DNA from 2 places in the Arthrobacter russicus genome. Region 1 is predicted to be linked to the other one. Evidence: riboswitches for the same ligand, from Rfam matches in the RefSeq annotation. Region 1 holds a riboswitch; the other holds the start of a gene.

Region 1 (3,395 bases):
AGAAACTCGGTGCGAAAGCAGCCACGATGGTGAAGCTGCCGGTGGCCAGAGCAGCTGCGACGATGTACGCCATGCGGACGCTTTTGCGCCGCGCGGCGATCAACGTCGCGGCCAGCGTGCCCACCGCCATCACGGTACCGAGCAGGCCGTATTCGCCTGGCCCCTGGTTGAAGACGGCGGTGGCCATCAAGGCATTGGTGATCTGGAAGTTCATGGTCAGCGTAGCCACCAGGCTGACCAGAATCATGATCATCAGCAGGTCCGGGCGCTGTTTGATGTAACGCAGGCCTTCGCGGATCTGCCCTTTGCCGCGTGGTGCTTTGGCCGAGGGGTGCAGTTCTGCCGGGCGCATCTTGGCCAGCGAGATGATCACCGCGCCGAAGCTCGCCGCATTGATCAGGAAGGCCGGGCCGGTGCCCAACCAGGCGATCAGCAGGCCGGCCAGACCGGGGCCGGCCAAACGGGCCAGATTGAACGAAGTCGCATTGAGCGCGACGGCATTGGGCACGTCCGGGGCCTCGACCACTTCGGAGACGAAGGCCTGGCGCGACGGGGCGTCGATCGCGCTGCCGACGCCGAGCAGCAGTGCGAGCAAGTAGACGTGCCACAGCTGCACGGTATTGGTGACCACCAGGAGACCCAAAATCAAAGCGCAGGAACCCATCGCGGTTTGGGTGATCAGGAGGATTTTCCGCTTCGAGTAACGATCGCCCAGCAAGCCGGCCCAGGGTCCGAGGATCAGGATTGGCAGGAACTGCAGACCGGTGGTGATGCCGACCGCGGTTCCCGAATGGTCGGTCAGCACCGTGAGCACGAGCCAGTCCTGGGCGACCCGCTGCATCCACGTGCCGATATTGGACACCAGGGCGCCGGTGACCCATAACCGGTAGTTGAAGACCTTCATCGCGCTGAACATGCGGGTCATCCGGCAACTCCGGTCATTTGGCGGCCATTTTCTGCAATATCTCCGCTGCTTCCCGTAACGTCTTGCGCTCCTCATTGCTCAGTTTGGCCAACCGCTTTTCCAGCCACTCGTTCCGGCGTTGCCGGGTGTCGGTCAGCACTTCGCGGCCGGCCGCGGTCAGCTCCGCGAGCACTTGCCGTCCGTCGCTGGGGTGCGGCAAACGGTTGACCAGCCCGGCCGCTTCGAGTCCGTTGACCGTGCGGGTCATCGACGGCGCCTGGACGTGTTCGGCATCCGCCAGTTCGCGCAAAGTCAACGGACCGTGGCCCAGCAGGGCGAGCACGGTGAACTGGCCCGCGGTGATCGATTCCGTCGTGGCTTCCACCCGGAGCCTGCGTGACGTGCGCATGATCGCCATCCGCAGTTCCACCGCGAGCGAGGCGCTTTTCTTCCTGGCTTCCATATTTACTTAGCATAGGTCATTAGCTTTGCTAAGTAAATATGGGAGTCTTCCGCCTGTTACCGAAATGTGACTTCTCCGGCAACCTCACGTATCGTGTATTGAGTGCCGGCAACAGCAGGCACGGCCTCCGGGAGTTCGCCGAGCTCTGCCGCTACCGGATGGATCCAGCAATACCGGCAGAGACGGGGAAACCAATTTCGGCTGCCGATCCTGGGCGGCCTTGGGGTGAAGCCTTGAAATTCAAGGCCGGATGCTCTCCATCCGAATCCGACAGCTCACCTCGCAGGCAAAGAGAGAGGCACCACTACGTGACCACTTCGTCACGCCGCACGCTCGCGCGGCACGCCGCTTTGCCCGGTGAAAGCAACTCCGGACCGGCGCCGCGGAATTCTTCCGGTTCCAGCAGGGGACGCCGTCGTGCCACGCCGCAAAAAGGCACCTTGGGCCAGCTCTGGGACGCCACGCCGAAAGCTCCCGCCCAGCGCGTCGCCGCGGTAGCCGTGGCCGGCGTCATGGTCGCCGGCATCGCGACCACCGGCCAAGCCAACACCCCCGAACCGCAAGTGGTTTCAGAGAACGCCGCTGCCACCGCGATCACCGCGAACGCCGCAGCAAACCTCGACTTCGCCCGAGTGGCCTCCAAGTCGATCCCGGCGGAAAAGAAGGCGGGCAGCACCACCGATGCCGCGTCCTCGGAAATCCAGGCGGTCAACGACCCCAAAGCGGCCCAGGCTTTCGCCGCCTCGCAGCTGGGCAGCTTCGGCTGGGATCAAAGCCAGATGTCCTGCTTGGTGTCACTGTGGACCCGCGAATCGGGTTGGCGGACCACTGCGGAGAACCCGTCGTCCTTGGCTTATGGCATCGCCCAGTCGCTGCCGGCCGAAAAGATGGCAACTACTGGCGCCGATTACCGGACCAATTACAAAACCCAGATCACCTGGGGCCTGGGCTACATCAAGCAGCGTTACGGCAGCCCCTGCGGAGCCTGGGGCAAATCGCAGGCGGTCGGCTGGTACTGAGCAGCCGATGCTTAAATCAACAGCGGTTGGCGCCACACGGCGCCAACCGCTGTTGATTTAATAGGTGATCTTCTGGCTCTTGAAGTTGTAGTACTCCGTTGACGGCTTGAGCCACAGGTACACCAGTGCAGCCACCGAAACGATCAGGGTCAGAATCCCGAAAATCATGTTTGCCAGGACCAGGGTGTGGTTGGCAGAATTCGAAATCAACGAGACCAACCCGCCGATGATGCCGATTGCCGCGAAAACCGTGGCCAGGATCCGAGCCCATTTCCGTCCGGCGTTGTTCGCCATGGCCATCCAGATCCACAAGCCGGTGCCCACCACGATGCCGAAGATCACGCCGACATAGGCGACAACCCGCGCGATCGTCGCCGCAGCCTCGTACTCGCGGGCACTCAGCTGCACGTCCGTGCTGTTCAGGCCCAGCTGAATTCCCAGCTCCACGGTGAACAGGCCGAAGATTCCGCCGATCAGGGCCAAAGCGGCACCGACATACATCAACAGCACCGCGATCTTGATGCTCTGCGGCCGCTCCACCTCGGCCAGCTGCGGCGCCGCGTAGTTCCCCGGGTACGCCGGGAACTGCGGCTGGCCGTAGGGCGCTTGGCTTTGTGGGGCGCCGTACGGAGCTTGCGGTTGCGGCGCAGCATAAGGCGGTTGCTGTTGCGGTTCGCCTTGCGGGCCCGGGTACGGTGGTTGCGCCTGGTTCACCGGCTGGCCATAGGCCGGCGGCTGCGGTTGGCCAATGGCCGGTTGACCAGCGGGCTGCTGGCCATAAGGCGGCTGTGGAGCACCGTACGGTGGCTGACTTTGCTGCGGCTGGCTCGGGGCTGCTTGATTCGGCTGCTCCGGTTCGCCGTGCTGCGGCTGATTCGCGGGTCCGGGTGGCACACTGGGGGGCTGGAATTGGTCCATATTCAGAGCATATCCCCGAACCGCGCAGCCGGCTCGGACTTTCTGCAACACACAGCGGCAAAACAGCCCCGCTGCCCGTCCAATCGCGACG
Region 2 (3,395 bases), 660 kb from region 1:
ACATTCTGCCGCAGCAGCCAAGTCGGGCCTAAACCGGAGAGGTAATACTCCGGCGGGCAGGGCAGCCGTGGTGACGGCTCTGATTTCCGGCCGGTACTCCGGCAGGCTAAGTTAGAGTCAGGTTTCCGCGTGGAGCTTCCGATGGCGTTTGCCGCTGCGAGGTGACCCGCTGCCCCAGTTTGTCCGCCGTTGTGAGGAGTGTTATTCACGTGACCGACTTGATTGACACTACAGAAATGTATTTGAAGGCGATCTTGGAACTCGAAGAAGAGCACATCGTGCCGCTCCGGGCCCGGATCGCAGAGCGCCTGCACCACTCCGGTCCCACGGTGTCGCAGACGATTGCGCGGATGGAGCGGGACGGTCTGGTCAAAGTTTCCGGAGACCGGCACTTGGAGTTCACCGATTTGGGTCGTGACCGGGCGACCTCGGTGATGCGCAAACACCGGTTGGCCGAGCGCTTGCTGTCCGATGTGATCAAGCTCGATTGGCCGTACGTGCACGAAGAGGCTTGCCGCTGGGAGCATGTGATGAGCGAGCGGGTCGAGGAGCGGCTGTACGAGTTGCTGGGCCGGCCGGTCGATTCGCCCTACGGGAACCCGATCCCCGGATTGGAATCGTTCGGCGGGCACAAGGCCCGGGAATTCACTGAAGGCGTGATCAACATGGTCGACGCGATGGCGAAATACACGCCGGAGTCGAAAGTCGTCATCGGACGGCTCTCGGAACGGATCCAAATCGATCCGGAATTGCTCGGACAGCTTGAAGAGGCCGGCCTGCTGCCCGGCGTCGCGGTGTCCCTGGAACAAGTGGGCGACTACATCTCGGTCCGGGTCCCGGACATCGACGGCGCACTGGAGCTGCCTGCTGAAGTAGCGGTGCACATCTTCGTCTCGATGGCCTGAGTTAGATAACGGAACTGTTACAAAACGGTTCAATGCCGTATAGTAAAAACCTGACGCCGAAATCAAAGCGTTACCCGCGCCAGCACTGAGCCTTGCCTCTGCGCGACGGGCTTCTAGTTCTTTAGGCAAGGACGGGGGAACCATTTTTGGCCGGTCGACGACCGGCCTTGGGGTGAAGCTCTCAACTGTTTGGCCGGGCATTCCATTGCCGCAGACGGTTGCGAGCCGGGTCGCTCTCCGATCCGAATCCGACAGCTAACCTCGCAAGTGCCTGAGAGAGGATTCCATGTCAGTGAGCAGTCAGGAGCTCCGCCCGCGAGGGCGGCGCAGCGCGGCGCAGCCACTTTCCGAAACGGCACCCTTCGCCGCGGCCGAGGCGGTGACCGCACCCGTCGCGCAGGTTCCGAAGACTCCGTTCCAGGCGACGGCAAGCGCTTCCGGGCTCCGCCCCCGGGACGCTGCCCGGCGGGCCCGCTTGGGCGCAATCGCGCCGGAAGCCGGCAGCCGTCCGGCGCCGGTGATCCCGCCTGCGCCGGCCACCGCACCGGCGTCGAACTCCAACCGCTCTCTTGCCACGCCCAGCGTGGCCGCCCAGGAGTTGAATCGGGCAGCAGCGCGCCGGGTCCGACGCCGGGCGGCCGTCCCGGCGTCCCGGCCCGGTCTGCGTTCGGCCAAAACCGCGCAACGCGGCGGCATCGCCCTGGCCGCAGCCGGTTTGGCGCTGGCGTTCGTGGCGCCGAGCACGGTGGGAACCGCGCCGGCCACGGTGCCGGTGGCCGACGGCGTTCCGCTGAGTTCCGCGCCGATCAGCGCCGCGGCGGATGCGGTCCTGGACTTCAGCGAAACCAAAACCACGAGCAAGGCGGATCCGGACGGCAAACTGCGTCAGCTGCTTTCCGCCTCGGCCAGCAAGGTGGCGCCGGCTGCCGCCAAGGGAACGCTGTCCGCGCCTCTCGCGTCGATGACCGTCGTCTCGCCGTTCGGGTACCGGGTCAGTCCGCTGACCGGAGCCAGCGGGGAATTGCACACCGGCCAGGATCTGGTCGCCGCATGCAGCACCCAGGCTTACGCCGCTGCCGGCGGCACCGTGACTTTCGCCAGCTGGGATCCCTTCGGCGGTGGCAACCGGGTGGTGATCGACCATGGGAACGGGCTGTCCACGACGTACAACCACAATTCGTCCTTGCAGGTGAAGGTGGGCCAGAAAGTCAGTCGCGGCGATGTGGTCTCGCTGACCGGAACCACGGGCAACTCGACCGGCTGCCACCTGCACTTCGAGGTCATGGTCAATGACAAGACCGTAGACCCGCAAGGCTGGCTCTGAGCAGCTGCTCCCTTGGCCGGCCGCATGCCGGGCGGATTTGCGCTGCCCACTGTACTAAATAACGATAGGTCACGAAATCATCCCTTGGAATGAAATTTCCGTAACCGGAATGTGACATTCGATGGAAACTGCTGTAGCGTCTTATCTGCACCGGCGTTTCCAGAAGCTGGTGTCCTCGAGCAGATTGCCTAGCTCTGCCACCGCTCGAGGTCCGTTCGCAACATTCGTCTGGCAGAGGCGGGGGAACCACATGCGGGCTTCTTAGGAAGTCCTTGGGGTGAAGTCGCAGATGCTCCGGAAGGAGCTGATGCGGCCGGGTGACTCCCATCCGAATCCGACAGCTTACCTCGCAGGCTTTGGGAGAGGCTAAACGTGTCGTCTAAGACGTCTATCGGTCGCCATCGCGCGGCCAACGTCAGCACTAATCCGCTGACTGCAGTTTCAAAAGCAGTAGCGTCCAATGCGGGCAGCTTCGGCCGTCAGGCCGCAGTAGTAGTGGTTGCCACCGGGCTCGTGACCAGCCTGGGTCTGCCGGCTGAAGCCGCAGACACCGGTCGGGCCTCTGCGGAGAACGCCAGTAGCAGCCTCAAGATCGCCGCGCAGACGGTCACCGCAGCAGCAGACGCCACGGTAGTCTTCGACCGTCCGGCCACGAGCTCTACGCCGAAGCCGGCGATCAGCACGCGGACCGCAGTGCAGTCGGACCGGGTTGCCACCACCACGGCCACGGCGGAGAAGCCCGTTGCCACGGAAGCCGCTGATGTCCAGGCAGGTGCCGGCCTTGCTGCCGTCGTCGCTTATGCACTGAGCGGAAAAGGCAAGCCCTACGTCTGGGGCGGCACCACACCCAACGGCTGGGACTGCTCGGGCTTCACCGGTTGGGCCTATGCCCAGGCCGGGATCTCGTTGCCGCGGACCAACCAGTGGAACGTGATGAAGCAGACTTCCACCCCGCAGCCGGGCGACTTGGTGGTGCAGAACGGCGGGAGCCATGTTGCCATTTACCTGGGCAACGGCATGGAGATCGGCGCACTCAACCCCTCGCAGGGCACCTTGATCACCTCGGTCGCCGAAGTCGGATCTTCGGTTTTCTACACGCTGCGCTAACCGCAAAGCTTCAGCACGGGGCCGGCGACCCGCTACGACAACCGCCGGGAAGTACCAAA

The links. A riboswitch is a leader RNA that binds a small molecule or an ion and turns the genes downstream of it on or off. The one in region 1 is predicted to bind cyclic di-AMP.
Region 2: it holds a riboswitch for cyclic di-AMP, as region 1 does, so the genes downstream of both, JOE69_RS17850 (M23 family metallopeptidase) here and JOE69_RS10565 (aggregation-promoting factor C-terminal-like domain-containing protein) in region 1, are expected to answer to the same signal.

What each region holds. Positions count from the first base shown of each region.
Region 1 covers NZ_JAVDQF010000001.1:2,255,095-2,258,489, reverse strand. The annotation lists gene JOE69_RS10575 (MFS transporter) at 1-925, opposite strand, end outside; gene JOE69_RS10570 (MarR family winged helix-turn-helix transcriptional regulator) at 939-1,367, opposite strand; cyclic di-AMP (ydaO/yuaA leader) riboswitch at 1,529-1,670, shown strand; gene JOE69_RS10565 (aggregation-promoting factor C-terminal-like domain-containing protein) at 1,676-2,386, shown strand; gene JOE69_RS10560 (hypothetical protein) at 2,444-3,100, opposite strand.
Region 2 covers NZ_JAVDQF010000001.1:1,590,318-1,593,712, reverse strand. The annotation lists gene JOE69_RS07455 (iron-dependent transcriptional repressor DtxR) at 210-905, shown strand; cyclic di-AMP (ydaO/yuaA leader) riboswitch at 1,007-1,190, shown strand; gene JOE69_RS17850 (M23 family metallopeptidase) at 1,198-2,229, shown strand; cyclic di-AMP (ydaO/yuaA leader) riboswitch at 2,436-2,599, shown strand; gene JOE69_RS07445 (C40 family peptidase) at 2,602-3,336, shown strand.